4 regions of the Pelagerythrobacter marensis genome follow, and region 3 is predicted to be linked to each of the others. Evidence: riboswitches for the same ligand, from Rfam matches in the RefSeq annotation. Region 3 holds a riboswitch; each other region holds the start of a gene.
The links. A riboswitch is a leader RNA that binds a small molecule or an ion and turns the genes downstream of it on or off. The one in region 3 is predicted to bind cobalamin.
Positions count from the first base shown of each region.

Region 1: linked by a shared signal. The riboswitch ahead of V5F89_RS05925 (ABC transporter substrate-binding protein) and the one ahead of V5F89_RS07455 (TonB-dependent receptor plug domain-containing protein) in region 3 are both predicted to bind cobalamin.
Region 2: linked by a shared signal. The riboswitch ahead of metE (5-methyltetrahydropteroyltriglutamate--homocysteine S-methyltransferase) and the one ahead of V5F89_RS07455 (TonB-dependent receptor plug domain-containing protein) in region 3 are both predicted to bind cobalamin.
Region 4: linked by a shared signal. The riboswitch ahead of V5F89_RS12220 (acyl-CoA thioesterase) and the one ahead of V5F89_RS07455 (TonB-dependent receptor plug domain-containing protein) in region 3 are both predicted to bind cobalamin.

Region 1 covers NZ_CP144918.1:1,286,584-1,294,082, forward strand. The annotation lists gene V5F89_RS05920 (iron ABC transporter permease) at 1-464, opposite strand, end outside; gene V5F89_RS05925 (ABC transporter substrate-binding protein) at 461-1,276, opposite strand; cobalamin riboswitch at 1,700-1,873, opposite strand; gene V5F89_RS05930 (FliA/WhiG family RNA polymerase sigma factor) at 2,155-2,889, opposite strand; gene V5F89_RS05935 (flagellar biosynthesis protein FlhA) at 2,886-4,991, opposite strand; gene V5F89_RS05940 (lytic transglycosylase domain-containing protein) at 5,018-5,884, opposite strand; gene V5F89_RS05945 (flagellar protein FlgN) at 5,975-6,316, opposite strand; gene V5F89_RS05950 (flagellar biosynthesis anti-sigma factor FlgM) at 6,313-6,603, opposite strand; gene V5F89_RS05955 (flagella basal body P-ring formation protein FlgA) at 6,666-7,169, opposite strand; gene V5F89_RS05960 (hypothetical protein) at 7,174-7,499, opposite strand, start outside.
Region 2 covers NZ_CP144918.1:2,803,956-2,811,454, forward strand. The annotation lists gene V5F89_RS13430 (penicillin-binding protein activator) at 1-797, shown strand, start outside; gene parE (DNA topoisomerase IV subunit B) at 897-2,873, shown strand; gene V5F89_RS13440 (bifunctional alpha/beta hydrolase/OsmC family protein) at 2,890-4,104, opposite strand; gene V5F89_RS13445 (serine hydrolase) at 4,311-5,597, shown strand; cobalamin riboswitch at 5,672-5,907, shown strand; gene metE (5-methyltetrahydropteroyltriglutamate--homocysteine S-methyltransferase) at 6,182-7,499, shown strand, end outside.
Region 3 covers NZ_CP144918.1:1,587,728-1,595,226, reverse strand. The annotation lists gene thpR (RNA 2',3'-cyclic phosphodiesterase) at 151-684, shown strand; gene V5F89_RS07460 (M3 family metallopeptidase) at 817-3,066, shown strand; gene V5F89_RS07455 (TonB-dependent receptor plug domain-containing protein) at 3,272-5,179, opposite strand; cobalamin riboswitch at 5,270-5,481, opposite strand; gene V5F89_RS07450 (cell wall hydrolase) at 5,671-6,801, shown strand; gene V5F89_RS07445 (hypothetical protein) at 6,953-7,306, shown strand; gene V5F89_RS07440 (putative bifunctional diguanylate cyclase/phosphodiesterase) at 7,397-7,499, shown strand, end outside.
Region 4 covers NZ_CP144918.1:2,572,790-2,580,288, reverse strand. The annotation lists gene V5F89_RS12245 (aminoglycoside phosphotransferase family protein) at 1-325, opposite strand, end outside; gene tsaE (tRNA (adenosine(37)-N6)-threonylcarbamoyltransferase complex ATPase subunit type 1 TsaE) at 322-762, opposite strand; gene V5F89_RS12235 (sensor histidine kinase) at 759-3,110, opposite strand; gene ahcY (adenosylhomocysteinase) at 3,257-4,669, opposite strand; gene V5F89_RS12225 (peroxiredoxin) at 4,855-5,334, shown strand; cobalamin riboswitch at 5,396-5,607, shown strand; gene V5F89_RS12220 (acyl-CoA thioesterase) at 5,717-6,556, shown strand; gene folE (GTP cyclohydrolase I FolE) at 6,537-7,145, opposite strand; gene V5F89_RS12210 (phospholipase D-like domain-containing protein) at 7,160-7,499, opposite strand, start outside.

The DNA.
Region 1 (7,499 bases), 300 kb from region 3:
GCGGCGGAAAAGCTCGACAGGCCGACGCCGACCAGGATCAGCGTCACCGCCGAGCGGGTCCGTAGTGCAGCGATCGCGACCACCAGTGTCGCCGCCAGCGCTCCGGCAATCGCGGCCAGCGGCAGGATCAGCGGACCGGCGCCGGCGAGGCCGAAGAAGAGCACGAAGGTCGCGAACAGCGCGGCGGTGGCGGAGACGCCGAGAATGCCCGGTTCGGCGAGCGGGTTGCGCAGCAGGCCCTGCAGCGCCGCGCCGCTCATCCCCAGCGCCGCGCCGACCGCGGCGGCGGCGAGCGCGCGGGGCAGGCGGATCTGCCAGACCACGAGGCTATCGCCCGCACTCCCTTGCAGGCTCAGCGCGCCCAGCACGCGCGCGAACGACAACGGCACCGAGCCGAGCAGGAGGGCGAGCAGGATCGCGCCGATCAGCGCGAGCACGAGGAGAAGGTTCGCACGCGCGGTCATGGCGCGTCTCTCTGTGCCGCGTGCGACAGCGCCTCGATCGCGTCGATCAGGAACCATCCGCCGCAGCTTGTCCAGGCGCCTTCGAGCGGCACGACGGGGCGGTTTTCGAGCTGCGCCTGCGCCACCGGGTGGCGCGCGGCGCTCCAGATGTCGCCCTGGCTTTCGACGCCTTCGTAGAAGGCCGGCGCGACCACGTCGGGGCGTTCGTAGGCGAGCCGCTCGAGCGGCAGGATGTTCCAGCCGGCCCGGTCCTGGAAATTGGCGAGCCCGGCGGTGCGCAGGATTTCGTGGACCAACGTGCCTTCGCCCGAGGTCATGCCCCCCGGCGTCATGTAAAGCGCGGTGCGGGGCCTGTCCGGCGGGGCCGGCAGGGCGGCGAGGCGGCGGTCCATATCGGCCGCCACGCGCTGCGCCTCCGCCCCGGCGCCCAGCGCGCTGCCCACGCGCACCACTTCCTCGCGCACTTCGGCGATCGTTTGCGGGAAGCCGATCTGGACCACCGGCACGCCGAGGTCTTCGAGAAAGGGCACCACGTCGGCCCCTCCGCCGAACGAGCGGATCACGAGGTCGGGCCGGAGTGCGAGAATATCGGCGGTGCGCGGCCGCACCATGGGCAGCCCTTCGGCCTCGGCGCGCATGTAAGAGAACCGCTCCCCCGCATAGGGCGAGAGCGCGAGGATCGCGTCGCGATCGGCGAAGCGGAGCACGTACTGGTCGGCGCAATAATCGAGGCTGACGATGCGTTGCGGTTCGGTGCCCGGTGGGGCGGCTGGTTCCGGCGCCGGAGCGCAGGATGCCAGGAACAACGCCACGAGGCCGGCAAGCCGGTGCTTTCGCCTCAGGACCGATCGCCATTTGTGCCCGGTGTCATCCCCGCGAAAGCGGGGATCCAGGGTACGGCGGTTGCTCCATGGATTCCCGCGTGCGCGGGAATGACAAACGGGTGTGAGAGATGTCCCCGTTTTCGAGGACCGGTGACGCTGAAAGCCGCCATTTGCAGACCGCCGGGGCTGAATGCCGATTGGCCCTGGCGCGCTTTTCGGCCATCCTGCATCGCGCATGGCGGAACCCCGTTCGCGGCGCGGGGAGGCTCGGGGCCCCGCATCGCCTGGACAGTCTTGGCCCGCCGGGGGCTTCTCGCTCCGGCGCCGATAGCCCGGCCGATGGCTGTCGCTTCTGCGGGAAAACGCGTTTCCCGTCCGATCGAGCTGACCCGGCTCCCGGACGAACGACGCGACGGCAGGTCTCCTGGCTTGCGGATCGGCGCCCTGGGCCGTCTTCCCGGAAAGCCGCTCCGTTGCCGGAAACGGTGTCCAGTGACGCGGTGGCCCGGGGCTCCCCGCTTACAGTTGCGGGCACAGCGCCGGCTTTGCACCGGCTTCCCTCTTCGCCGCAAAAGCGGCACCGTCTGGCGCGGCACTTGCGGCCGCGAGGCGCGGGTTGTCAATGGCGGAGCGGGTCAATCCTGCGCAGCGCTGCACGGTAGCGGGTCGGTTTGCATATCCGTGTCTTGGCAGCTCTGGCGAATGCTGCGGCAACTTTACCGTCGTCACCCCGGACTTGATCCGGGGTCCCGCTACCTTCCGCGAGCGGGGGGAGGTGGCCTTGGTACGAACGAAACAAGCGGGACCCCGGATCAAGTCCGGGGTGACGGAGGTGTTGGTGGCCGCCTCCACTTGATCGCAGAAATTCAAACCGACCCGCTATCCGCATCCGCCATCGCCTTGCGCATTTTCGCCAGCGCGGCGGCCTTGAGCTGGTGCACGCGCGGCACGCTGACTTCCAGAACGGCGGCGATTTCGGACAAGTTGAGTTCCTCGACGAAATAGAGCTGGATCACCAGCTGGTGCCGTTCACCCAGGCCCGAGAGCGCCGCGATCAGGCTTTCGCGGTCTTCCTGCTGGAGAACCTGCCGTTCGGCGTCGGGTTCGGCCGAGGCGAAGGCGCCGTCGGTTTCCGAATAGCATTCGTCGAGCGAGGCGATCCGCGTTTCCGCCAGATCGCGCTCGAACTGGAGAAAATCCTTCACCGGCATGTCGAGCGCTTCGGCCAGTTCGGGCGCCGACGGCTCGCGGTCGAGCGAGCGGCGCAGTTTCGCCCGCGTCGTCTCAAGCATCCGCCGGCGCGTGCGCGCGCCGCGCGAATCGGGCGAGGCGCTGCGCAGCAGGTCCACCATCGCGCCGCGCACGCGCATCTTGGCATAGGCGGCAAAGCCGTCGTCGCTGGGCGAATCGTGCTTCTGCGCGCATTCGGTCAGCGCGACCAGGCCCGCCTGAATCAGATCCTCGACATCGACCGTCGGGCCGCCGCTGCCCGACAGGTGCCAGGCAAGCTTGCGGACCATCGGCAGGAACCGGGTCACCCGGTCGCCGACATTGCCGCGATAGGCTTCCGCTGCCGCGAACTGGGTATGATCGAGCTTCATGCGGCCATCGCCTCCGTTCTCATCTCTGCGCCCGCCGCGGGCTGTTCGGCCTGTCCGGCCGGTTCGGCCTGCGGAGCGGGTTGGTCTTCGCCCCCGACAACCGCGATCACCTCGATCGGCTGGGAGACGGGAAGTTCGTTGATCGACAGCACCGCGCAGCCCGGCGCGCGCAGCCGCAGCAGGCTGGCCAGCGGGCGGCGTGCGCGGGGCTGCACGATCAGAGCGGGGGTGCCGGCGCCGGCCGGGCGCTCGGCCAGAATCGCCGCGATCCGTTCGCCGATCGACCGGGCCAGGTCCGGTTCGATCACGATCGCGCCGCTGGTCGGGTCCTGCATCCCGCCGACGACCATTTCCTCAAGCTGCGCGGCCAGCGTGATCACGGGCAGGCGCTGGTCGGGCGGGCAGAGGCTGCCGACCAGCATCGGGCCGAGATCGGCGCGCAGCATGTCGACCAGCTTGTCGTGGTCGGTCGTCTGTTGCGCCGCCTGCGACAGGCTGGAGAGCACCGGAATCGGATGAGCGAGCGCGATCCCGTCGGCCAGGAGCGTGCGCAGCAGGCGGGTGATCGCGGCCAGCGAAAGCGGCTGCGGCGTGATCGTTTCCACCAGCTGCGCGTTGCGCTCGCGGACCATGTCGAGCAGCTCGCGCACCTGGTCGGGGCCGAGCAGTTCCTGCGGCCGGGCGGAGAGGAGCTGGTTGACGTGGGTGGCGACGACGCTTTCGGCGTCGACCACCAGATATCCCTCGGCCACGGCCAGGTCGCGCGTCGCCGGCTCGATCCAGATCGCCGGGCAGCCGAAGCTGGGGTCCAGCGTCGCCTCGCCCGGGATTTCGGCCAGGCGACCGGCCTCGCCGGTATCGATCGCCAGCATCCGGTCGGCCCGCAGCTTGCCGGTGCCGAGCGGCGCACCGCCCAGCGTCACGCGGTAGGAATCGGGCGCGAGGTCGAAGCTGTCCTTGATGCGGAACTGCGGCACGACGAAGCCGAAGGCCTGGCACAGCTGCCGCCGCAGCCCGGTCAGCCGGGCGACCAGCGGCGCGCCGCGCTTCTCGTCCGCCAGGTGGACCAGGCCGAAGCCGAGTTCGACCGTCACCAGCGCCTGTTCCGACACGTCCTCGATCGCGATGCGGGTGGCATCGGGCGCGGGCTCCGGCTCTTCCGCCGGCACGAATTTCTTGCGCCGGCTGAGCATGTGCCAGAGCGCGAAGGCCCCGGCGGCGAGCGGCAGGAAGACCGATTGCGGCATGGCCGGGATCGTCCCCATCGCGGCGAGAATGCAGGCGACGGGCAGCCAGATGCCCGGCTCCGCCAACTGGCCGCCGATCTGGCCGGTGAGGTCGCGCGAGTCGGCCACGCGGGTGACGATCACCGCGGCCGCGATCGACAGCAGCAGCGCCGGGATCGAGGCGACCAGCGCGTCGCCCACCGCCAGCGTGACATAGACCTGGCCCGCTTCGGCGGCGGTCAGCCCGTGGGTCGCCATGCCGAGGACGAAACCGGCCACGATGTTGACCAGCAGGATCAGCAGCGCGGCGATTGCGTCGCCCTTCACGAACTTGCTGGCGCCGTCCATCGAGCCGTAGAAGTCCGCCTCGGTCGCGATCTCGCGCCGGCGGGCCTTGGCTTCCTCGGCCGTCATCAGCCCGGCGGCGAGATCGGCGTCGATTGCCATCTGCTTGCCGGGCAGGGCGTCGAGCGTGAAGCGGGCGGAGACTTCCGACACGCGGCCCGCGCCCTTGGTCACCACGACCAGGTTGATGATCATCAGGATCATGAACACGAACAGGCCGACCGCGAAGTTGCCGCCGATCAGGAAGGCGCCGAACGCCTCGATCACTTTGCCCGCGGCAGCCTCCCCCTCGTGCCCGTTCATCAGCACGACGCGGGTGGATGCGACGTTGAGCGCGAGGCGCATCAGCGTCGCGAACAGCAGGACGGAGGGGAAGGAGGAGAAGTCGAGCGGCTTTTCCGCATTCATCGCCGCCATCAGCACCGCGACCGAAAGCGCGATGTTGAGGACGAAGAACAGGTCGAGCATGGCCGCCGGGATCGGCACGACCATCAGCACGATGACCGCAAGAATGCCGACCGGCAGCGCCATCGAGGGCGTGAGGAAGGAACGCCAGGTCACAGCCCGAACGCCCTGAACTTGCCATAGGCCTCACCCACCTGGCGCGCGGCGCGCCCGGCCAGGGCATCCGATCCGCCGAAAGTCGCCCGCAGCGTTTCGGCCATCGAGGGGCGGGAGGGTACCGCTTCCGGCTCGCTCGCAAAGCTGCGCCGGGCATGGATGAAGGCCGCCGCCGGGGTGGCGGGCATGGCGCTGCCCGCGTTCCCCGGAACGATTTCGGGCGAAAGGGCGCCGCTTTCCTTGGCGCGTTCGATCTTGCCGCGCACCAGCTCCATCACGTCGCCGACCGAGCGCGCCCGCCCGCCCTGGTAGAAGATCGCCCCGTTGGCCTGCGCCGCCTTGGGGAACAGCGATGCCGCCGGCGTCAGCGGATTGTCCTGCAGCGCGCCGAGAAAGCTCTTGGCGCCGCCCGCGCCGAGGAAATGGGCGAGGTACAGCTCGGCATGGTCGGGTTCGCGGCCGAGGAAGCCGCGCAGCTCGCTGGCGTTGTCGCGCGCCAGCTCCGCCGCCATGAGCGAGGAGACCTCGGGATCGAAACGCAGCGCCATGATCTGCGAGCGCATACCCGCATCGCCGACCGCCGCGCGGCCGCCGTCGCGGGTGATCGCCGCTTCCGCCCAGTCGAGCCCGTGCGCGCGGCCATGGCGGTCGAGCGTCTCGAGCCAGGTGGAGGATATGAACTGGTAAAGCCCCGATGCGCTGGACGTGCGCGCCCGCGCATCGGGTTTCAGGTTGGATTCGATCTTCGCCTGCGCGAGCAGGTAGTCGAAATCGACTCCGGTCGCGGCAGAGGCACGGGCGATCGACGCCTGGACGGCGTCGCCCTGTGCCGGGCTGCGCTGAACTGATGTGACCTCTGGCAAGATGGCCCCCGGCATGGTTGAACTCGCCGGAGTTTAAGCAAGAGGTGTGCCAGAACGGGCTTTTCTCGCCGCGCGGGCAGTGCCGAACGCTCAGGCGGAGTAGGGAACTTCGCGCGAAACCGCGGGCCGGCCCGATCCGTAAAGGCTGATCCGCCCGGCCAGCGTGCCGAGGCGCGCCTCGACATTGGCGGCGATCAGGTTGCGGATCTTGCGATTGACCGCGTTGAGCCGCGCGACCGCGTCGAGCAGGCCGCGGCATTCCTCGTCGAGCGGGCCGTCGGCCTGGCGCTCGATCGCTTCGCACAGCTCCAGCTTGCCGTCAGACGATTGCATGATCGCGTCGAGGTCGAGACCGGCAAGCGCCTGCCGCTCGTCTTCCAGAAGGGCAAGCATTTGCCGCAATGTGTCGCGCAGGGGCCGTTCGGTCGTCATTTCGTGTTCCTCGGCAGGAAGCCCGCCGCGATCATCGCGTCGGCGGTCTTGCGCGGATCGAGAGAATACGTGCCGCTGTCCAGCGCCTGGCGGATGGCGGCAACGCGCTCGTGGTCGACGGGCGCATCGCCTTTCGCCAGCGCGACGGCGGCGAGCGCGGCGGCGCCGGCCTGGTCGGCCTCGTTGGCTGTCGGCCTGACCCGTTCGGGTTGCGCGACGGGAGAGGCGCTGCGCGCCCTCAGCCGCGCCGCGATCCCGTTTGCCGCCTGCATGTCGATCCGATCCATCGGTCCGCTCCGTTGCTGTAGCGGGATTGATAACGGCGCCGGCGGGCGATGTTTAAGGGGGTCTACGGCAAATCCATGCCGACCCGGCCGGGCCGGATCACGCGGGCGCGGATCGCTTCGCGTTTCTCGCCCGCGGGGCGCACGCGGATCCATTCGCCGACCGCGCCGGCCTCCAGCGCCTCGCCCTGGCGCGACACGGTAAAGCCTCTGCCCTGGATCGCGATCGAGACCGATTCCCCGCGCGCGATGACCGGCCGGGCCTGCGCCGCAGCGGCTTGCGTGGCGGCAACGGGCACGAACAGGCGCCACCCGCCCGAGACCGGGCAGCGCACGAGCACGGTGCGGTTGCCGCTGCCGTACCATTCGAGCGCGATCGGGGTCGGGCACTGGGTCAGCTTCAGGCGGCGGTCGACCGGCAGCCGCGCGCCGCCCTCGCTGCCCTGCGGCGCGCCGGTGAAGCGCTCGACCTCGCGGTCGATGCTCGAAAGATCGTGAAATCCGGCCGCCAGGGCCGGGGCCGCGACGGCGATCGCGCCGGCGGCGAGAAGTGTCCGAATGGGTCGCATGACATCACCTTTCGCTGGGCGCATCGCGCGCCGTGTCCGCGCGCTGCCCTGCAATCGCCGTGCCAGTCTCCCCCGCGTCTGCCTGCCGGCCGTCGAAATCGAGAACCGCGCTCAGATCGTCGCGCTCCGCCGGTTCGATCACGATCCGCGCGCTGTGCCCGGCCCTGCCCGCCTCGCGCGCCAGGGCCAGCGCCGCGGCAGCCGCCCGCTCGCCGCCGGCGGGGGCGTGACGGGCGAGGATCGTGAGGTTCTGGCGCGGATCGCGCGGCTGTTCGGCCAGCCATTGGGCCAGCGGTGGCGCGCCTGGCGCCGCGCGGTAGATCGCGATCG
Region 2 (7,499 bases), 1.2 Mb from region 3:
TGGGCGACAACGTCCCGCAGGTCCTGGCCGAGGCGCGGCCTGCCGACGTGCCCCTGATTTCCTTCTCCAACGACATATCCGTCGCCGGGCCGGACGCGTTCATCATGGGACATATCCCGGACCAGTCGATCGCGCGCAGCGTCGGCTTTGCGCGCGAGCGGGGCTCTTCCCGGTTTGCAGCGATCGTGCCCGACGGCGAATATGGCCGGCGCGCCGAACTCGCGTTTTCCAATGCCGTGCGCGGCGCGGGCGGCCAACTCGTCGCGACGGAGCGCTATACCCGCGGCAACACCTCGATCGTCAGCGCGGCCCAGCGGCTGAAGCAGGCGGGCGGATACGATACCGTGCTGATCGCCGACGGCGCACGTCTCGCCACCCAAGCCGCCGGCGAACTGCGCCCGCGCGGCGCCGGCGACACGCAGATTATCGGCACCGAACTCTGGAGCGGCGAAAGCGCGGTCACCCGCGCCTCGGCATTGCGCGGCGCGCTGTTCTCCGCCGTTTCGGACGCCCGATTCAAGCGATTTTCCGACAGCTACCGCAACCGTTTCGGATCGCAGCCCTATCGCATTTCCACGCTGGGTTACGACGGCGTCCTGCTCGCGCTTCGGGTGGCGCAGGACTGGCGGGTCGGCCGCCCGTTCCCGGTCTCGCAGCTGCGCGACGATAGCGGCTTTCTCGGCCTCGACGGGCCGTTCCGGTTTCGGCGCAACGGCGTGATCGAACGGGCGATGGAAGTGCGCGAAGTGCGCGACGGGCAGGTGGTCATCGTCTCGCCCGCACCGCGCGGATTCTGACCCCGTGGGCCTGATGCGACCCGATCGCCGGCCAGAGATGGTCGGATAACCGCGCGTCGCCACTTGAGCGCAGCCCGGCCTGTCGCCAATAGGCGTATTATGTCCGAAGATCTGTTTGCCAATACGCCCACCTCCAGCGGCGATTACGACGCTTCCTCGATCGAGGTTCTCGAAGGGCTGGAGCCCGTGCGCCGCCGCCCGGGCATGTATATCGGCGGGACCGACGATCGCGCGCTGCATCACCTCGCTGCCGAAGTGCTCGACAATGCGATGGACGAAGCCGTTGCCGGCCACGCCTCGCGGATCGAGGTTTCGCTGGAGGAAGGCAACCGGCTGACGATCGCCGACAACGGCCGCGGCATTCCGGTCGCCGAACACCCCAAATTCCCCGGCAAGTCCACGCTCGAGGTGATCCTCTCCACCCTGCATTCGGGCGGCAAGTTTTCGGGCAAGGCCTATGCCACCAGCGGCGGCCTTCACGGCGTGGGCGTGTCGGTGGTCAATGCGCTGTCCAGCCACACCCGGGTGGAGGTCGCACGGGATCGGCAGCTCTACGCCCAGGAGTTTGCGCGCGGCGCGGCGCTGGGCGAGTTGCAGGAACTCGGCCCCACCCCCAACCGCCGCGGCACGACCGTCGCGTTCACCCCCGACAGCGAGATTTTCGGCGAACGGCAGTTCAGCCCGAAGCGGCTGTTCAAGCTGGCCCGATCGAAGGCGTACTTGTTCGCCGGGGTGGAGATCCGCTGGAAGTGCGCTGCTGCGCTGACCAGCGAGGACGTGCCGGCCGAAGCGGTCTTCAAGTTCCCCGGCGGCCTTGCCGACCACCTGACCGAACAAGTGGGCGATCGCGAGTGCGTCACCAGTCAGCCATTCGCCGGAACGCAGGATTTTCCCGATGGCCAGGGCCGCGTCGAATGGGCGATCGCCTGGCCGCTGTGGTCGGACGGCTCGACCAGCTGGTACTGCAATACCGTTCCGACACCCGACGGGGGCACGCACGAACAGGGTCTGCGGGCGGCACTGACGAAGGGCTTGCGCGCGTTCGGCGAACTGGTGGGGCAGAAGAAGGCGAAAGATATCTCTGCCGACGATGTGATGACCGGCGCGGAGACCATGCTCAGCGTCTTCATCCGCGATCCCCAGTTCCAGAGCCAGACCAAGGACCGCCTGACTTCGCCCGAAGCCGCACGACTGGTCGAAAACGCGGTGCGCGATCATTTTGACCACTTCCTGTCTGACAACATGGAGCGCGGCAAGGCGCTGCTCGGCGCGGTGATGGAACGCATGGACGAACGGCTCCGGCGCAAGCAGGAACGCGAGGTCAAGCGCAAGACGGCGACCAATGCGAAGAAGCTGCGCCTGCCGGGCAAGCTGACCGATTGCAGCGGGGAGACGGGCGGCGAGACCGAGCTTTTCATCGTGGAGGGCGACAGCGCCGGCGGCAGCGCCAAGCAGGCGCGCGACCGCAAGACCCAGGCGATTCTCCCGATCCGTGGCAAGATCCTCAACGTCGCTTCCGCCAGCGCGGACAAGATCCGCGCGAACAGCGAAATCGCCGATCTCGCCCTCGCCCTCGGCTGCGGCACGCGCAAGGATTGCGACGTGGAGAGCCTGCGTTACGACCGCATCGTGATCATGACCGACGCCGATGTCGACGGCGCGCATATTGCGACCTTGTTGATGACGTTCTTCTTCCAGGAAATGCCCGAGGTCGTGCGCCGCGGGCACCTGTTTCTAGCCCAGCCCCCGCTCTATCGCCTGACCGCCGGCAAGGAGAGCGCCTATGCCCGCGACGACGCCCATCGCGCGGAGCTGGAAGCCACGCTGTTCAAGGGGAAGAAGGTGGAAGTCGGTCGGTTCAAGGGGCTCGGCGAAATGAACCCTCAGCAGTTGCGCGAAACGACGATGAACCCCGAAACGCGCAGCCTGATCCGTATTACCCTGCCGGCCGAGCACGAGCAGCGCCACGCGGTGAAGGAGCTGGTCGACCAGCTGATGGGGCGGAACCCGGAACACCGGTTCAACTTCATCCAGAACCGCGCCGGCGAATTCGATCGCGAAATGATCGACGCCTGAGCGCCCGCCGGCGGGCCTATTCGACGCGGCGGGTGTGGATGTGCAGATGCCCCGTCAACGTGCGATGGACAGGGCACTTGTCGGCAATGTCCATGATCCTGGTGCGTTGTTCGTCGGTCAGCTCGCCGTCGAGTTCTATCCGGCGGTTGAGCGCCTGGATCCGGCCCTCCTCCCCCTCGACAACATGTGCGCAGTCTTCCTGATGATTGCGATCGTGCGTCAGGTGGATCGTGGCCCCCTCCAGCGGCCATTCGCGCCGTTCGGCATACATTCGCATGGTCATCGCGGTGCATGTGCCGAGAGCCGCCAGCAGGAGGTCGTAAGGCGTCGGTCCGCTGTCGTCCCCGCCATAGCTCGCCGGTTCGTCGGCAACGAAGCGGTGGCTCGCGGTGTGAACCTCCGTGCCGAATTTCCCATGCCCGGTTTTCACCACGATGCCATCGTCGGGCATCGGCCAGTCGTCCCGAATCGGGAGATAGCGGCTGCTCCAGCCCGCGATGACCGTTGCCGCGAAATTCGCATCGCGTTCGTCGAGCAGGAGATGGTCGGCCCCCTCGAGGCTCACGAAACTCTTGGGATGGCGCGCGGCCTGGAACAGGACGCCTGCATTCTCGATGCCCACCAGGTCGTCGGTCGGCGAATGCAGCAGCAGCAGCGGCACGCGCAATTTTCCGACTTCTGCGACCAGGTCGATGTTCTCCACCCGCTCCAGAAATTCGCGGCTCAGTTCGAAGGAACGGCCTCCGATCGAGACCGAGCCGGAACCGCGTTCGCGAATCGCGGACAGGTCGCCTTCGATGCGTTCCAGCACGTGCGGCACGTTCGAAGGCGCGCCGATGGTCGCAATTGCCGCAACCCGGTCGAAACCGAGGCCGCCGGCTGCGGCCAGCACCGCCGCCCCGCCCAGGCTGTGCCCGACCAGCAATATCCTGTTGCCGAAACGGTCGGCCAGATAGCGGGCGGCCGCGATCAAATCGGCAACGTCGGTGGCGAAGCCGGCGCGCCCGAACTCCCCGCCGCTGCCGCCGAGACCGGTGAAATCGAAACGCAGGCACGCGATTCCCTCCCGCGCCAATGCCCGGGCGGTCGCGACCGCCGCCTTGCTCTGGCGCGTGCACGTAAAGCAGTGCGCGAATAGGGCGGCACCGCGCACAAGGCCCGTCGGCAGTTCGAGAGATCCGGCCAGTTCGTGTCCGGCTTCGGTCGCGACGCTGATATTTTCGGTGGGCATCGATGCTCCCCAGGTTGACGCGTGAATCGTTTCGCGCCCGGCTTACCCGCTGCCGCGCCGGATACGAAATTTCGGCGACGGGGAGAAAACGAAACCGGACGATGTGCCCGACCCCCTATCAGGGAATCGGTTCGTTTCAGCGACAGCGCTCTCGACGCGCTTGCCCGAAGCGTCCACGATTGCAGCGCAACAAGGGGAACCACGCCATGATCCGACCGATCGCCGCTTCGCTTGCCCTGGGCCTTGCCGTTCCGTCCGCTCCGCTTGCCGCGCAGGTGCCGCCAGCAGAAAGCGCGGTGCCCGCGCCGCTCGAGGCGGCTGCCGAAGGCGTGGTGGCCGTCCTCCGCGAGGAGCGACCGGCGCGCGAGGTGTTCGCTCCGTCGTTTCTCGCGGCAGTGTCCGAAACGCAACTGAGGGCCATGATGCAGCAGATGACCCGGCAGTTCGGCGCGCTTCACGGATTGGAGAACGTCGCGAGTACCGGCACCGGCGCCGGCGTGATCGCGCTCCGATTCGACCGGGCGATCGCGCGCGGGCCCGTGCGGCTCGACCCGGACGGGCGAGTCACGGGGTTGTTGCTGAACCAGTTCGATCCGATCGACGACGGAGCGGACAAGATCGTGGCCGATCTCGCCGCGCTGCCTGGCAGGATCAGCGTCTATTACGCCCTGCTGGACGACCAGGTCGATCCGATCCTGGCGATCGACGCCGATGCGCAATATGCGATCGGATCGACCTTCAAGCTCTATGTCCTGTCGGCCCTGGCTCGCCAGGTGGTCAGGGGCGAGCGTTCGTGGGACGAAGTCGTGCGCCTCGACAGACGCTCCTTGCCGAGCGGAATATCGCAGGACTGGCCCGAGGGGTCCCCCGTGACGCTGCAGACGCTCGCCACCCTCATGATATCTCTCAGCGATAACACGGCGACAGATCAGCTTATCGCAGTCGTCGGCCGCGACGCCATTGCCGAGGAACTGCGAGCCAGCGGCCACTCGGCGCCCGACATTACCCTGCCGTTTCTTACCACGCTCGAACTGTTCGGCCTCAAAGGCGATCTTCAGCACGGGCTTGCCTATGCCGCGGCGGGCGAGGACGAGCAGGCCCGGCTGATCGATGCATTCTCGACCGAAATCGCCGGCGATCCCGAACGGATAATCAAGCCGACATTCACCCGGCCGACGGCGATCGACACACTCGAATGGTTTGCCAGCGGGCGCGATCTGGCTTCGCTCATGCGGCGCATTGTCGCGCTCGACGATCCCACCGCGCGCCGAATCATGGCGATCGATCCGGCCTTGCCCGAAGGGCGCCGTCAAGACTGGCGCTACGTCGGGTACAAGGGCGGGTCGGAGCCGGGTGTCCTCAACCTGACCTGGCTTCTGCAGGATCAAGAGGGCGAATGGCGTATCCTGACCTTGAGCTGGAACAATCCCGATGCCCCGCTCGACGCGGGCGCGCTGGAACCGATCGCCCAGCGCATACTCGCTTTACCTTAGGGCCAGAGCGACCCCAGAGAGATCAAGATATATAGAACTCTTTATATCTTTCTTGACAATACGAGCGATCGGGGCTTTGTAGGGCCGGTCGAGGTTCCTCGTGCAGGGCGATGCGATTCGCACTTTCGCGAGGCTAAGACGGGAAGCCGGTGACGTCCCGCGGGGATGAAGTCCGGCGCTGCCCCCGCAACTGTAGGCGGAGAGCGGTGCCCCAATTCGACCACTGGTTCCGCCGGGCGGAACCGGGAAGGTTCGGGGCCATCGCGACGACCCGCGAGCCAGGAGACCTGCCTGCGACGCGATAACGTTCTTCGGACGGGGGTTCTTCCGGCGGACGCGCGATAGAAAGGTGCCCTGTATCGGGCCTCCACCTTGCCGCGCGCACGCCCGACCGATCTCCGCCCGCGATGCGAGGTGATACGATCGATGCCGAATATGCCCCATCCGGCCTTCGTTTGCCGCCCGATCCGAATGTGCATGCGCGCCGGGTCTGTCTGACGCGGCGCGCTGCCCCTCACCGCAAACCGACTGATCGAAGAACCAGCAACGGCCGGGCGAAAGCGCGCGGCCGGAGGAGACGACTCATGCCCGTTACCACCGCCAATCTCGGCTTCCCCCGCATCGGTCCGCGCCGCGAACTGAAGAAGGCGCTCGAAGCCTTTTGGGCCGGAAGCATCGACGAAAGCGCGCTGCGCGAAACCGCACGCTCGCTGCGCGCCGCCAACTGGGCGCGGCAGAGCGCGGCCGGAATCGCCGTGCTGCCGAGCAACGATTTCTCGCTCTACGACCAGGTGCTCGACACCAGCGTGATGCTCGGTGCCATTCCGCAGGCCTACCGCGACCTGGGAGCGCCCGATTCGCTCGAGGTCTATTTCGCAATGGCGCGCGGAACGCGATCGGACGCCGAGCGCGAAGACGATGCGGCCTGTAGCCACCGGCAGGAAAGCGACGGCCTGCCGGCGCAGGAAATGACCAAGTGGTTCGACACCAACTATCACTACATGGTCCCCGAGGTAGAGCCGGGCCAGGCGTTCTCGCTCTGCGCGGCCAAGCCGCTGGGCGAATTTGCGGAAGCACTGGCGCTTGGCCATCGCTCGCGCCCCGTGGTGATCGGCCCGGTGACCTGGCTGTTGCTGGCAAAATCGCGCACACCCGGGTTTGCTCCGCTCACGCTGCTCCCCGCCCTGCTGCCGGTCTATCGCGAACTGCTGGCACAGCTGCGCGCCGCCGGCGCCGAATGGGTGCAGATCGACGAGCCGGCACTGGTGACGGATCTGGACGAGACCGCGCGCGAGGCGTTTCGTACCGCCTATGCCGACCTGGGCAGTGCAGCAGGTCCGCAGATCATGCTCACGACCTATTTCGGCGGTCTGGAGGAAAATCTCGACCTTGCCCTGTCGCTTCCCGTCGCCGGTCTGCACCTCGACCTGGTCCGCGCGCCCGATCAGCTGGAGCCTGCCTTGACGCACGCGAGAGAGGATCTCGTGCTTTCCCTGGGCGTGATTGACGGGCGCAACGTGTGGAAGGCCGATCTCGGCGCTCTGATCGATCGGCTCGCCCCCGTTGTGAAGGCCCGCCGCGCAATCCAGATCGCTCCATCCTGCTCGCTGCTTCACGCGCCGATCGATCTCGCGCTCGAAACCGAACTCGACCCGCAGATCGCCGACTGGCTCGCATTCGGCGTGCAGAAGCTGGAGGAACTGGCGCTGCTGGGCCTCGGGCTGGAACGCGGGCGCTACGTCGTTGCCGACGAGCTGTCGGCCAATGCCGATGCGATCGCGGCCCGGCGCGGCTCCCCGCTGACCAACGATCGCGCGGTGCGCGAGCGGGTCGCGGGGATCACGCCCGCGTCGGCGCGCCGCGATATGCCCTTCGCGCGGCGGATCGAACGCCAGCGCGAAC
Region 3 (7,499 bases):
GTCTCGCTCCCCTCCCGCTTGCGGGAGGGGACGCGCCTTCGCTGTGAGAGACCTCCCCCCTCCCGCTTGCGGGAGGGGTCGGGGGTGGGCTGGCCTGGACGGTCAACCGCTACGGATGCGGCCCCGCTCACGACCTGCTAAAGCCGCACCATGCACCGCCTGTTCGTTGCCCTGCCCCTGCCCGAAACGATCCGCGATATTTTGCTCGACACCATGGACGGGATCGAGGCCGCGCGCTGGCAGTCGGAGGAGCAGTTGCACCTGACCTTGCGCTTTGCCGGCGAGCTGGATCGGCGCGCCGCGGAAGATCTGGTCGCGGCGCTGGCGCTGGTCCGGGCCGAGCCCTTCGTGCTGGATATCCGCGGGGTCGGGCATTTCGCGCGCAAGCGGCGGCCCCATACGCTCTGGGCCGCGGTGCCGCCGACCGAGCCACTCGCGATTCTGCAACGCCGGGTGGAGCGCGCCTGTCGCGCCGCCGGCCTGCCGCCCGAAACGCGCAAGTTCGTGCCGCACGTCACGCTCGCCCGCCTCAACGCCTCCAGCGGCCCGATCGGCGCATGGCTGGCGAGCCATACCCTGCTCGCCGCCGGGCCGTGGCCGGTCGACCGCTTCGCGCTCTACGAAAGCCGGCCGACGCCCTATGGCTCCGAATACGAGCGGCTGGAGGATTTTCCCCTCGACTGACGCGACAATGCCCGCTCGTCGGCAAGTCCTTGCATTCGCGCTCGATCTCCGGTTCAAGCGGCACCAGCAAACCCGTTCCGCCGACTTTGCGGGCGCGCGCGCCGCGCCGCCCGAGATACGATTGGAGAGACCATGAAGGCCCATATCCTGGCCACGACCGCCATTGCATTCGCGCTTGCCGGATGTTCCACCATCGAGGAGGGTGCCGTGAATTCCGCCGCCGATACCGCCCCTGCCGCCGCTGCCGACATTCCCGAGGCCACCGGCTATTTCGCGCAGCCGAGCGACCTGCCTTTCCACGCGCCCGATTTCACGCAGATCGACGACAGCGATTTCAAACCCGCGTTCGAACAGGCGATGGCGATCCACAATGCCGAGATCGCGGCGATCAAGAACAATCCCGCCCCGCCGACGTTCGACAACACGATCGTCGCGCTCGAAACCTCGGGCCGGATGCTGGGCCGGGTGGCGACGGTGTTCTTCGCGCTGACCGGCGCCAACACCAACGACACGCTGGACGCGGTCCAGGCCGAAATCGGCCCCCGCCTGTCGCAACATTCGGACGCGATCACGCTCGACCCCGTCCTGTTCCAGCGGGTGAAGGCGGTCTACGACAACCGCGCGGCGATGAGCATGACGCCGGAAGACGCCAAGCTGCTGGAGGAAACCTACGACCAGATGGTCCATGCCGGCGCGCTGCTCGACCCGGCGCAGAAGGAACAGGTGAAAGCGATCAATTCGCGCCTGTCCGAACTGACCACCGAGTTTTCGCAGAGACTGCGCGAAGCAACCGTCGACGGCGCGCTGGTGGTGGACGACCGGGCGAAGCTCGCCGGATTGTCGGACGCCGATATCGAGGCTGCGGCCAAGCTGGCGACCGAGCGTGGGCTGGACGGCCAATACGTGATCGCGCTGCAGAACACGACGCAGCAGCCGCTCCTTCCCGAGCTGGAAGATCGCGCCACGCGCGAGGCGCTGTTCATGAACAGCTATCACCGCGCCGACCGGGGCGGCGAGAACGACACGCGCGCCCTGCTTGCCGAAATCGCCAGCCTGCGCGCGCAGAAGGCGGCGCTGTTCGGCGAGCCGGACTGGGCCAGCTACGTCATGTACGATCGCATGGCGAAGAACCCGAAGACCGCGCTCGATTTCATGGAGCAGATGGTTCCCGCCCTCGCCGCGACCCAGCGGCGCGAGGCGGCCATGCTGAACGAGCAGATCAGGGCCGAAGGCGGCGATTTCGAAGTCCGCCCGTGGGACTGGTATCGCTATGCCGAGAAAGTCCGTAAGGCGAAGTACGACATCGACGAAAACGCGGTGAAGCCCTATTTCGAAATCACCAACGTGCTCGAAGACGGTGTGTTCTATGCCGCCAACAAGCTCTACGGCCTTACGTTCGAGAAGCGTACCGATCTTCCGGTCTATCACCCCGACGTGACGACTTATACCGTGTTCGATGCCGACGGCAGCGAGCTGGGGATCTTCTATTTCGACCCCTATCAGCGGCCGAGCAAGCGCGGCGGCGCGTGGATGAGCAACTTCGTCGATCAAAGCCATCTCTACGGCACCAAGCCGGTGATCTACAACGTGCTCAACATCCCCAAGGCGGCGGAGGGCGAGCCGCAGCTCGTGAGCTTCGACAACGTCAACACGATGTTCCACGAATTCGGCCACGCGCTGCACGGGTTTTTCGCCGATCAGAAATACGCCAGCCTTTCGGGCACCGCGACCGCGCGCGACTTCGTCGAATACCCGAGCCAGGTGAACGAGCTGTGGGCGACTTATCCCGAGGTGCTGCGCAACTATGCCAAACACTATCGGACCGGCGAGACGATCCCGGCCGAACTGGTCGAGAAGATCGAGGCCGCAGCGAAGTTCAACCAGGGTTACGATTTCGGCGAAGTGGTCGAGGCCGCGCTGCTCGACATGAAGTGGCACGCGCTGAGCCCGGCCGAAGCGGCGGCGATCGACACCCCGGAAGAAGTCGACGCCTTCGAACGCAAGGCGCTGGAGGAGCTGGGGCTGGAAGTCGATCTGGTGCCGCCGCGTTACCGCTCGATCTATTTCAACCACATCTTCTCAAGCCCGGCCGGCTACAGCGCGGGATACTATTCGTATCTGTGGACCGAGATGCTCGACCGCGACAGCCGCAAGTGGTTCCTCGACAACGGCGGCCTGACCCGCGCGAACGGCGATCACTATCGCAAGACCGTGCTCAGCCGCGGCGGGACGATGGACTATTTCGAAATGTTCGAGAACTTCGCCGGACGCCAGCCCGACGTGACCCCGATGCTCGACGCGCGCGGGTTGCTGGGCGGCGAGGCGGAGGCGGAACCGGCCACCTCGGACGGCCCGCTACCGCCGGAAACGACCGAGGACTGAAGGCCTTTTGGGGGTGGGGCGGATTGCGCCACCCCCGTCACCCTGAACTCGTTTCAGGTCCATTCCGCCCCGTCGGGACTCGGCCCATGAAGGCGCGATGGATGCTGAAACGAGTTCAGCATGACGGGAAAGAGGACAGAAAAGAAAAGCGCCCGACCTCACCACGAGGCCGGGCGCTTTTTCGTGCTTCAGACTTTGCGGCGGATCAGAACCGCGCGCGCGCGCCGACGTAGGCGCTGCGACCGGCGGTCGCATAGCCGGCGGCGGTCTGGTAATCGGCGTCGAACAGGTTTTCGACCCTGCCGAACAGCTCGAACCGCTCGCCGAACGGCAAGGACGCGCGCAGATCGGCCAGGGCATAGCCGTCGAGCGGCGTCAGGTTGCTGGCATTATCGAACGAATCGCCCACCAGCCGCACGTCGCCGCCCAGCGTGAAGTCGGCCAGCGGGCTGACCCAGTCGGCAGACAGCGTCAGCGTATGGCGCGGACGGCGCGCAAGGACGTTGCCTTCGTTCACCGAACCGGCGGTGCGGTTTTCGGTGTCGACCCAGGCATAGACCGCGCGGGTCACCCAGCGATCCGACGGGCGCGCGCCCAGCTCGACCTCGATCCCCTCGGCCCGCACGCGGCCGATGTTGTCGTAGTAGCCGAAAGGACGCTCCTCGCAGATCGGGGCCGGGTTCTGCCAGCAGCTTGCGAACTCGATCTGGTTGCGCGCATCGCGGCGGAACGCGGTCAGCGCGCCGTAGAAGCGCGATTTCGCGAGCGAGCGGTCGCCGTGGACCAGCCCGATGTCGTAGCTGGTGCTGCGTTCGGGCTGAAGCTCCGGGTTCCCGTAGTCGGAATAGAGCTGGTAGAGCGTCGGCGCCTTGAACCCCTCGCCCACACTGGCGCGCAGGCGCAGGTCGCCGGCAAGGACATAGCTGATGTCGCCGCCGAAGCTCGTTTCGCTGCCGAAGCGGGCGTGATCGTCCAGCCGGGCGCCGGCGTGGGCCGAGAGCGGCCCCATCTCGATCCCGAGCTGGGCATAGGCGCCGAAGATCCGCGTGCTGTGCCGCGCATCGTCGGAAAGGGTGCGATAGTCGCTCCACTCGTTCTCCGCCCCGAAATTGACCAGCAGCGGGCCGATCGGGCGCCATTCGCCGCGCAGTTCGACGCGGTCGGAATGGCCGTCGCTGGAGAAAGTCGGGTCGGCACTGTCCGCGCTGCGGTTGACCCGCTCGGTATCGGCGAAGGAATAGGCGGCGCTGACGAACAGCGGCCCGGCGTCGTAGACCGCACCTGTCGAGGCCGAATACTGGCGCGTGTGCTGCGTGTCGCCGGTGTCGGCAAGGACATAGTCGGGCGCCGGGAAGCCGTCGAGGTCGAGGTCGCCTTCGGCCCAGCGGCCGCGGGCGAAGACTTCGAAACCGGGCGTGAGGTAGAGCCGGCCATGGCCGTTGACGGCCCACTGCTCGAACCCGTCCGCCTCCGTCCCGCTCGCCGCCTGCGAGAAGCCGTCGGTGCGGTAATAGCTGGCCGAACCGCCCAGGAACCCGGCATCGCCGCCCACGCCGCCCGAGACCGCGCCGGTCAGCGTATCGCGCGAACCGTATTCGGCGCTCGCCTGCAGGCCGCTTTCGCTGCGCGTGCTGGCGACCAGCACGCCGCCGATCGCGTCGGCCCCCCAGACCGTGCTGTTCGACCCGCGCAGGACCTCGACTTTGCCGAGATTGCTGGCGAGCAGGTTGCCGAAATCGAACCCGCCGCCGGGCGCGGCCGGGTCCGACACGCGCACGCCGTCGAGGATGACGAGCAGCTGCTCGCCCTCCGCCCCGCGCACGCGCACGTTGGTGACCGCGCCGGGGCCGCCGTTGCGGCTGAAGGAAAGGCCGGGCACGCGTTCGAGAACGCGCGTCAGATCGGCGCCCTGGACACTCTCGATCTCGTCCTGCCCGATCACGGTGACCGGCTGGCCGGTGTCTTCGACCTCGATCCGGGTGCCGGTGGCGGTGACCGTTATCTCGGTCTCGGCCGGGCGGAACTGGCCATAGGGGTCGGTGGCGCTGTCCTGAGCCGCGAGCGGCGCGGATAGCGCGAGAATACTGGTGCCGAAAATCAGGTGGTTACGCATGGAATACTCCTGTCATGAACGAACTGCCGCTCATGACGGAACAAGGCATACGCCTTTTCCGCTTGCTTCCGGTGCACCCCGCCCGGCAGCACGAACGACCGTCATCGGGCAGGTCTCCTGGCTCCCGGATCGTCGCGCCGCGTTTCGTCTTCCCGGTTCCCCAGTGACGTGTCGAACGGGCGCTCCCCGGTCACAGTTGCGGGGGCAGCGGGGGCCTCGGGAGAAATGCTCCCTACCCCCTTCCCTCTTCGGTCCGTCGTTCCGGCAGGAACGGGTGGACAACCCGTGACGTGCGGCGGCCCTTAGCCGCCTCGCCCCACCCCGGCAAGACGCATGCCGTTAACCTTGCGACAAGCATGTCGCTTAACCGCCGCTTGCGACTTGTGCCGCCAAGGGACGGGGGCAAGGGCGCGCTCGAGTTTCAGCTTTCGCGCTGCTACGCGCCGGGGCCGCGAGCCGACAGGCAGCCATCGGATCGGAAAGGACGCAGCTTGAGCAACGGCCCCGCCGGAACGACCCGCGCACGCCGCACGCCGGCGAGCCTGCGGTCGCGCCCGATCGGCGGGGGCGGACCGGGCAGGCATCGCGGACGGCGCATCCTCGCGCTCGTGGCGGCGCTGGGCGTGCCGGCGATGGCCGCACCGGGCGACTGGCACGCTTTCGGCCGGCCGGTGCCTCAGACTGCCCCGGCCGAAACGGTCAAGCCGATGCCGTTCGAGCGCGCCGGCCACAGTTTCCCCGGCTCTGCCTTCTACTTCCTCGAAGACAGTCCGCGCGTGGTGCCCGCCGCGCGCGACGATCTGGCCGCGGTGTTCGATCCCACCGGCACCGGCGACGGAACCGCGGCGGAACTGGCCGCCGCACGCACCGCCGGCCCCGCGGCGCGCAGCTTCGCCGGCGGCGGCACGGGCGTCGACCGCGCCCGCGCGCTGCACTGCCTCGCCAGTGCGGTCTATTACGAGGCGGCGAGCGAGACGCCGGGCGGCCAGAAGGCCGTGGCGCAAGTCGTGCTCAACCGCGTGGCCCATCCGACATATCCCAACAGCGTGTGCGGCGTGGTTTTCCAGGGTTCGGACCGCAGCACCGGGTGCCAGTTCACCTTCACCTGCGACGGGTCGCTGGCGCGCAAGCCGATGAAGGCGGCGTGGGACCGTGCGCTGGGCATTGCGCAGGCGGCGCTGGCGGGCGAGGTCTATACCCCCGTCGGGCTCGCCACGCACTACCACACGATCTGGATCGATCCTTATTGGGCGGCGAGCCTCGACACGGTGGGCACGATCGGCGCGCACCGGTTCTATCGCTGGCGCGGCAGGGCCGGGCAGCCGGGCGCTTTCACCGCGGCCTATAGCGGCCGCGAACCGGCGGCCGCGCCGAGCGCCCGGGCCGTGGCGGAAAGGTTCGCCCGACCCGCCCCGCCGGCGGCGGCATTCGCCAGCCCCGCCGCCGAAAGCGCGCGCGCAACCGCCGGCCGCAGCCCTGCCCGCGCATCCGTTCCCGCACAGTCCGCCGCCGGCGCAGCGGAAACCGGCGACACCGCGCGCCCTGCCGACCGCCTGCCTTCGGCCGGAACGGTGCGGCCCGAATATGCCAACAGCGGCCGCTGGATCGCCGATCCGCGATAGGGCGAACGCCGGCCGGCACGAGGCGGTTAAGCTCTTGGAAACCCTGGCAAAGAACCATAATTTAGGAGAGCGGCGCTAGACCTTGTGGGCAAGTCGCAACCGGCCTTCGTCCTCCAGCCACGAAGAGCCATACCGGAAGGCCCAATTCGTCATGACGGTCCATTTCGCACCATCGCAATCCGCTGCACAGTCCCTGCTCGCGCAGGCGTTTCGCCGGCGCAAGCCCGCGCGCGCGGCAAACGACAATTGCCTGGCGCGGCCCGACGACCGGATGCTCCATGCCGCCTTGCAGCACTTCGCCCGTCATGGCCTCGGCGCGGCGCGGGAAGCGCGCCGGCAGGCCGAACGCGCGTTCTTCGCCGGCGACCGCCAATCGTACGACTGGTGGCACGGGATCTGCCGCACGCTGGACGCGCGCCTTGCCCGCGGCCTCGAACGCACCACGCGCACCGGGCTGCGGCCGGCAGACGATCGCGGCGCGCCTTCGGCCGTACCGGTGCCCTGAACCGCCCCCCGGTCCGGCCGCCGAGCGCGGCACCGGGCCATCATCGGTTTCTTAACTATGCGGTGACCACTTTGGGCTATCGCCCGGAGCATGGCGAACTGCGATCCCCGGGGGAAGGTCACCAGGGCCTTGTCCTATTTCCAGAAAGGCGATGCGCTGTCGGATCGCGTGCGCCGGATGCTGGTCCGCACCC
Region 4 (7,499 bases), 990 kb from region 3:
TCGTCTCGCCTTCGGGATGGGTTTCGAGCCAGTCGCGCATCCGGTCCGCCCCGAAATCCTCCAGCAGCACCCAACCGGCGGCGGCGTCTTCGGCAAGGACTTCGGGCGCGCGCTGCCCGTGGGCGGCGAGCCAGCGCGCCACGTCGAGAAAAGGGCGCGGGTCCTCGTGCGGAGGCGGGGCATGCATGACCATAGCCCGCCGCCCTCCATCGCGCACACGGAAATAGCGGCGGAACGAGGCATCGCCTTCGAGCGGCTCGATCGCCGCCCCTCGCCAGCCGGCGGTTTCGAGAAACGGAATCAGGCCATCGGGCAGGTCGCTCATGGCATGCGCCCTAGCCAATCGGCGCCCCCCGCGACAATCGCCTTGCGCCCGCTATCCGCGATTTCGAGCGCGATCGAAAGGCATCCCGGCTCATGCGCGAACCCGCCTGCGTTCTCCGGCCATTCCGCAATCAGCGCGGCGCCGGTGCGATAATCGTCGAGCCCGATCTCCTCTGTCTCGCCGGGGTGCTCGAGGCGATAGAAGTCGGCATGGACCAGCGGCGGATCGGTTGCGTCGTAAGTCTCGACGATGGTGAAAGTGGGCGACGGCACCTCGCCCCGATGGCCTAGCGCGGCGATGATCGCGCGGGCCAGCGTGGTCTTGCCCGTACCCAGCCCGCCCGAGAGCGCCACGACGTCTCCGGCGCGCAGCAGCGGTGCGATCCGGCGGCCGAGTGCCTCCATCGCGTCCAGATCGGGCAGGTCGAGCGTTTTCATCGGACCGAGGGTAGCCTGATCGTCGCGGTCGTTCCCACGCCCTTGCGCGAAACGATTTCGAGTGTGCCGCCCTGCCCCTCGACCAGTTCGCGCGCCAGCGGGATTCCCAGCCCCTGCCGCCGTTCCAGGCCACTGCCACCCTGCGTCTTGCGCAGCCCATCAAGGGCATGAGCCAGCTCGCTGGCGGTCATCCCGCGGCCGTTGTCCGAAATGATGACCTGCGCGCCCTCGGGCTCGCGGGTCAGGTTGACGACGATCTTCCCGCCTTTGTCCGTTGCCGCGATGGCATTGTCGAGCAGATGGCCGATCGCGCGACCGAGCTGACGTGGATCGGCGTCGATCTTGCCGACAGCGCTGCCTTCCAGGTCGAGGCTCAGCCCGCCCGACACGATCGCCTGTTCCCGCTCGCGCACGACCCGGGTGACGAGCGGCATCAACGCAATCCGCTCCTTTGCGACCGGCAGCAGGCCCGCCTCGCTCTGCGACAGGTCGAGCACATCCTCCACCTGATCGGTCAGACGCGCAACGGAATCGAGGATTGCACGGACATAGTCTTTCGCCTGATCCGACAGATCGCCCGCCGTCCCGCTATCGAGCAATTCGGCAAACCCGCCGATGGACGTCAACGGCGTGCGGAACTCATAGCTCATATTGGCGAGGAAGCGCGTCTTGACCTGATCGGCCTCTTCCAGCGCCATGTTCCGTTCGCGCAGCGCCTCTTCCGCCTTCACCGAATCGGTGATGTCGAGCACGGTCAGCAGTCCGTTGCCATCGGGCAGCGGGACCCCGGCGAATTCCAGCGTCCGCCCGTCGGCGAGCTGAATGCGGCCGGCCTTCTCCTTCCGGTCGAGAGTCGCGGCGCGAATCACTTCGCCGACCGCTTTCGCCTGCGCAGGATTGGCGAGGTTAGGCGCCAGCGCCTCGATCAGGGCGTCGGCCGCAGGGTGTCGGTCCATCAACTCGGGGTCGAGGCCCCAGGTGCCGGCGAAACTGCGGTTCCACAATTGCAGGTGTCCGTCGGGGGCGAACACGGCGAGCGCTTCGAACAGGCTGTCGAACGTCGCGGTGCGTGTCCGCAAAAGCGTGTCGCGCGTGGCCGAAAGCGCGAGCTGTTCGGTCCGGTCTTCCGCCACCACGACCAACCCGCCATCGGGCATCGGGTTGGCGACGACGCGCAGATGGGTCTTGTCGGCAAGCGGCCAGGCTTCTTCGCACGGGGCGCTGGCACTGAACCACTCGGCGTGCTCGCGCCGCCATGCAGGAAAATCGCGCACCACCGGCGTTTTTCCCGCATCGCGCGCATCGCTGAGAAAGCGTTCGAAATCGAGCCCCGCCGCGACCGATCCCTGTGGGATGCCGAATATCCGGCGGAACGGCTGGTTGGCAAAAGTCAGGCGGCGGCGATCGTCGAACTGGGCGACACCCACCGAAAGCTGGTCGAGGATCGAACGCTGCGCCTCGCGAAAGGCGCGGAATTCGCGTGCGAGTTCTTCCATGTCTTCGATATCGATGGCATATCCGGCGATGCCCTCGCGCCCCAGCGGAAGATCGCTGACCCGCAGCGAGCGACGCTCCCCGGCGACGGTGGCAGTCACGATCCGTTCGATCGGCGCGTCCTGCTCCGCCGATTGCCGGGCCACCTGGGCCGCGGAAAGACCGTCGACCGTCTCGATCAGTTCGAGCTGGCGATCGACGGCATCGGCAGCGCTCGAAGCGCCGACCGCTTCGACGTAGGCGGCATTGACCAGCCGCAGCCGGCTATCGGTGCCGCGGAACCACATCGGCATCGGCGCCGCCTCGATCAGACCCACCAGCGCGGCGAAATCGCCCTGGGCACGCGCGGCTTCCTCGCGCAGGCGCGCCAGCTCGCTTTCGCTCTCGCTGAAATCGAACACCCAGATCAGCGCGGCGCCGCCGGGCGAGACTTGCGGATCGGCCAGCGTCCCGCGCAGCGCCAGGCTGCGGCGCGAGCCCGGTGGCGTCAGCGCCATGCGGAACGGGGCCGCCGTCTTCTGGGCGCGCAGGACGTGTTCGGTCAGTTCGGCCAATTGCGCGCGGGACAACCCTTCTCCACCCGGGCCGGAGAGTTCGCTGAGGTAGACCGGCAGGCGGGCCAGGCCGAGCCAGCCTGCCAGCCGTTCCGACGCTTCGATGCGCATGTCGGCGCGCACCAGCAGCGGAATGGCCGGGGCCTCGTCGATCATACGCGCCATGCGCCGCGCCGCCTTGCGGCTGGTCTCCGCGCCCTTCGCCTTCCCCGCGGCGGCAATCATCAGCCAGGCGGCGCCGGCGGTCCAGGCCGCCAGCAGCAGCCCGATCAACGCCAGCGCGGTGGGGGAAAGGTCCATGCCGGTCAGCTATGCGGCAAGCGCGCGCGATGCAACGGCAATCCTGTCGGTCCCGGCGAAGGCAGCGGTCCGGCAGGCCCGATGGCTTCCCGCCCCGGACAACCGCTGCGGGCGGCCAGCCGGGGCGGGGCCAAAGCCCCTGCCGCCTAGTACCGGTAGTGATCCGGCTTGAACGGCCCCTGTTGCGGAACGCCGATATAGTCGGCCTGCTTCTTGCTCAGCTGCGTCAGCGTGGCGCCGAGCTTTTCGAGATGCAGCGCGGCGACCTTCTCGTCGAGATGCTTGGGCAGGACGTAAACGTCGTTCTGATACTCGCCTGACTTGGTGAACAGTTCGATCTGCGCCAGCGTCTGATTGGTGAAGCTGCTGCTCATCACGAAGCTCGGATGGCCCGTGGCGCAGCCCAGGTTCACCAGCCGCCCCTTCGCGAGGACGAGGATCGACTTGCCGTCGGGGAAAGTCACGAGGTCCGTGCCCGGCTTGATCTCCTTCCAGGTGTAGTTGTCGAGCGCGGAGATCTGGATCTCGCTGTCGAAGTGCCCGATGTTGCACACGATCGCCATGTGCTTCATCGCCTTCATGTGCTCGGCGGTGATAACATCCTCGTTGCCGGTCGCGGTGACGAAGATGTCGCAGCGCTGCACGGCTTCTTCCATCGTCACCACCTCGAACCCGTCCATCGCCGCCTGGAGCGCGCAGATCGGATCGATCTCGGTCACCATGACGCGCGCACCGCCATTGCGCAGCGACGCCGCCGAGCCTTTGCCGACGTCGCCGTAGCCCGCGACGCAGGCGACCTTGCCGGCCAGCATGACGTCGGTCGCGCGGCGGATCGCATCGACCAGCGATTCCTTGCACCCGTAGAGATTGTCGAACTTCGATTTGGTCACGCTGTCATTCACGTTGATCGCGGGGAACGGCAGCTTGCCCTGCTTGGCGATCTGATACAGCCGCATGACGCCGGTGGTGGTCTCTTCCGAAACGCCCTTGATCGCCTTGACCGATTTCGTGAGGTAGCCCGGCTTCGCCTTGACGAACGCCTTGAGCGCGCGCTGCATCTCGATCTCTTCGGCGTTCTGCGGCGCAGGCATTTCCTCGCCCGCCTCGATCCGCGCGCCCCAGAGCGCGAACATCGTCGCATCGCCGCCATCGTCGAGGATCATGTTGGCCGTGCGATCGGCGTCGTCGCCGGTCGACCAGTCGAAAATCCTGCCGACATAGTCCCAGTAATCGGCCAGGCTTTCGCCCTTCACCGCGAACACCGGCACGCCGTTGGCGGCCATAGCCGCGGCGGCATGATCCTGGGTCGAGAAAATGTTGCAGGTCGCCCACCGCACTTCCGCACCGAGCGCGGTCAGCGTTTCGATCAGGACCGCGGTCTGGATCGTCATGTGCAGCGACCCGGTGATCCGCGCGCCCTTCAGCGGCTGCGCTTCGCCGTACTCCTCGCGCAGCGCCATCAACCCCGGCATTTCGGTTTCGGCGATCGCGATCTCGTCGCGTCCGTAGTCGGCGAGGCTGATGTCCTTGACGATGTAATCCTGCTTGGCGTCGGCCACGAAATTCTCCTGAAATCTGCTTGCATTGCGCGCGCGGAGCGCGGGTTCTTCGGGTCTGCGCATTTAGCGACCGCCCTGCCGCGAAGCAAATATAAAGCGATCTTTATATCCTTTGCCGTTGCCGCGCGCATTGCAGCCTCTATATCGGCACGCGAACGAATGGGACGACGAAAGGATATTGCGAGATGACGATTTCGGTTGGCGACAGAATTCCCGATGTGAAGCTGGTGAAGGCGACCGAGAACGGTCCCGAACAGGTTCAGACGAGCGAGTATTTCCAGGGCAAGAAAGTGGCGCTGTTTTCGGTCCCCGGCGCGTTCACGCCGACCTGCTCGGCGCGCCATCTGCCCGGCTATGTCGAGAAGGCAGCGGACCTCAAGGCGAAGGGTGTGGACGAGATTGCCTGCACCGCGGTCAACGATGCGTTCGTCCTGAGCGCGTGGAACAGCCAGGCCGGATCTTCGGACATCACGATGCTGGCCGACGGGAACGGCGAATTCGCGCAGGCGACCGGGCTGACCATGGACGGCAGCGGTTTCGGACTCGGCCAGCGCGGCCAGCGCTATTCGATGATCGTCGAAGACGGCGTGGTGAAGGAACTCAATGTCGAGCAGCCGGGCGATTTCTCGGTCTCGAGTGCGGAGCACATGCTCGGCCAGCTCTGACGATCTGCCGGCGGTCCGCGCGTCTGACGCCGGACCGCCTTGACCCGCGCCCCGATCGGCGCGATTCGAACGGTGTCGAGGTTCTCCGGCTGGGCTGTCCTGCCGGAGCTAAGACGGGAAGCCGGTGCGCCCTGCGGGCAAGTCCGGCGCTGCCCCCGCAACTGTAAGCGGAGAGCGGCGGTCCATCGATGTCACTGGGGGTCTCGCCCTGGGAAGACGGACCGTCCGCGCCGACCCGCGAGCCAGGAGACCTGCCTCCGACACGAAAACGTCCACCGGCGGGGTGCCCGGTCTGGTCGCATGCAAGCCGCGCGGCCAAGCCTGCGCGACCGGTGCGCGTGCCCGATCGGCCGTCTCGCCCCATTCGCGGGATTAGACGACGATGACGCTTCGCACCCCCTCGCCCGGCTCCACACCGCCGGCGTCCGACGACGGCAATCCGAAAGCCTGCACCGGCCGGCCGGTGCAATTGATCGACATGGTGTTCCCCGGCGACGCCAACCATCACGGCACCCTGTTCGGCGGCGTGGCGCTCGCCCACATGGACAAAGTGGCATTCCTCGCCGCATCGCGCCACGGCCGCGCGCCGTTCGTCACCGCATCATGCGAGAAGATCGATTTCGCCGCTCCTGCGCGCGAAGGCGATATGGTCGAAGTGACCGGCCGGGTGGTGCGCGTCGGCTCCAGCTCGCTCGATGTCGAAGTCGAGCTGGTGGCCGAGGGGCCGGTAACGGGCGAACGGAACGTGTGCACGAGAGGCCGCTTCGCAATGGTGGCGCGAAAAGGGCCGGACACGCGCCTGCCGCTTCCACCGATCGCGCCTGACGAAAGTGCGGGAGAGGCGGCCTGGGGCGGCGCGCTGAGACTGGCCGAGATGGTGTTCCCCGGGCAGACCAATCACTACGGCACGCTCTACGGCGGCGATGCGCTGCGGATGATGGGCAAGGCCGCGTTTATCGCCGCGACCAGGCACGTGCGTAGAGTCCTCGTCATGGCATCGTCCGACCGGATCGATTTCGTCGCCCCGATCGGCGAAGGCGACATGGTAGAGCTGGTGGCGCAAGTGAAGATGACGGGGCGCAGTTCGATCCGCGTGGCGGTCGAGCTATGGTCGGAAGCGCTACTGACCGGCGAGCGGCGACATGCCGCGACCGCCCTGTTCACACTGGTCAGCGTCGATCCCGAGGGGCACCCCCTGCCTCTCAATAGCCCATCAGCTTGAGCACTTCCTCGCGGCTGCGCGGGTCGTCGAGGAACGTGCCCATCATGCGGCTGGTGGTCATCGTCACGCCGGGGGTACGGACCCCGCGTGCGGTCATGCAGCTGTGGCTCGCTTCGATCACGACTGCCACGCCCTGGGGCTGGAGGTGCTCCCAGATGCAGTCGGCAACTTCGGCGGTCAGCCGCTCCTGCACCTGCAGGCGGCGGGCGAAACCGTGGAGCACGCGAGCGAGCTTGGAAATGCCGACGACGCGGTCGGTCGGCAGATAGGCGATCGCGGCCTTGCCGATGATCGGCGCCATATGGTGTTCGCAGTGGCTCTGGAAGGGAATGTCCTTCAGCAGGACGATTTCGTTGTAGCCGCCGACCTCCTCGAAAACGCGGCTCAGATGGATCGCGGGATCCTCGCGATAGCCGAGGCAATATTCCTTCCACGCGCGGGCAACGCGGCTGGGGGTGTCGAGCAGCCCTTCCCGCTCCGGGTCGTCGCCCGCCCAGCGGATCAGTGTGCGGATCGCTTCCTGCACATCGTCGGGCACGGGTGGTTTGCCGTGCAATACGTCTTCGTCCGGCCCGACCAGACTGCTCATGCTATCGTCCCCTTTCATGCCTTTTTCACGCTGCGGGCAGCGCTTCGCAGAAGGCTTCCCTTGCGGAAAAGTCCGCCGTTGGCAAACGGCTCGAGGATGTCCTGCGGGTTTTCCGGGTCGAGGATGCCGGAATCGGCGAGCGCTTCCTCGACTCCGCTGAGATCGGGCACTTCATAGGGCCGCAGCGATCGCCCGTCGCCCTGCCCATGGCGCGCGATCAGGCGATGCATCGACGGATCGTCTGCCAGCAGCCGACCGACCTCCTCCTCCGCCAGCCCGCAATGTTCGGCCAGCAGGGAATGCCGCAGCGCAGCGATGCCTGCCGCCGCATGGTCGTTGCCCGGTCGATCGCAG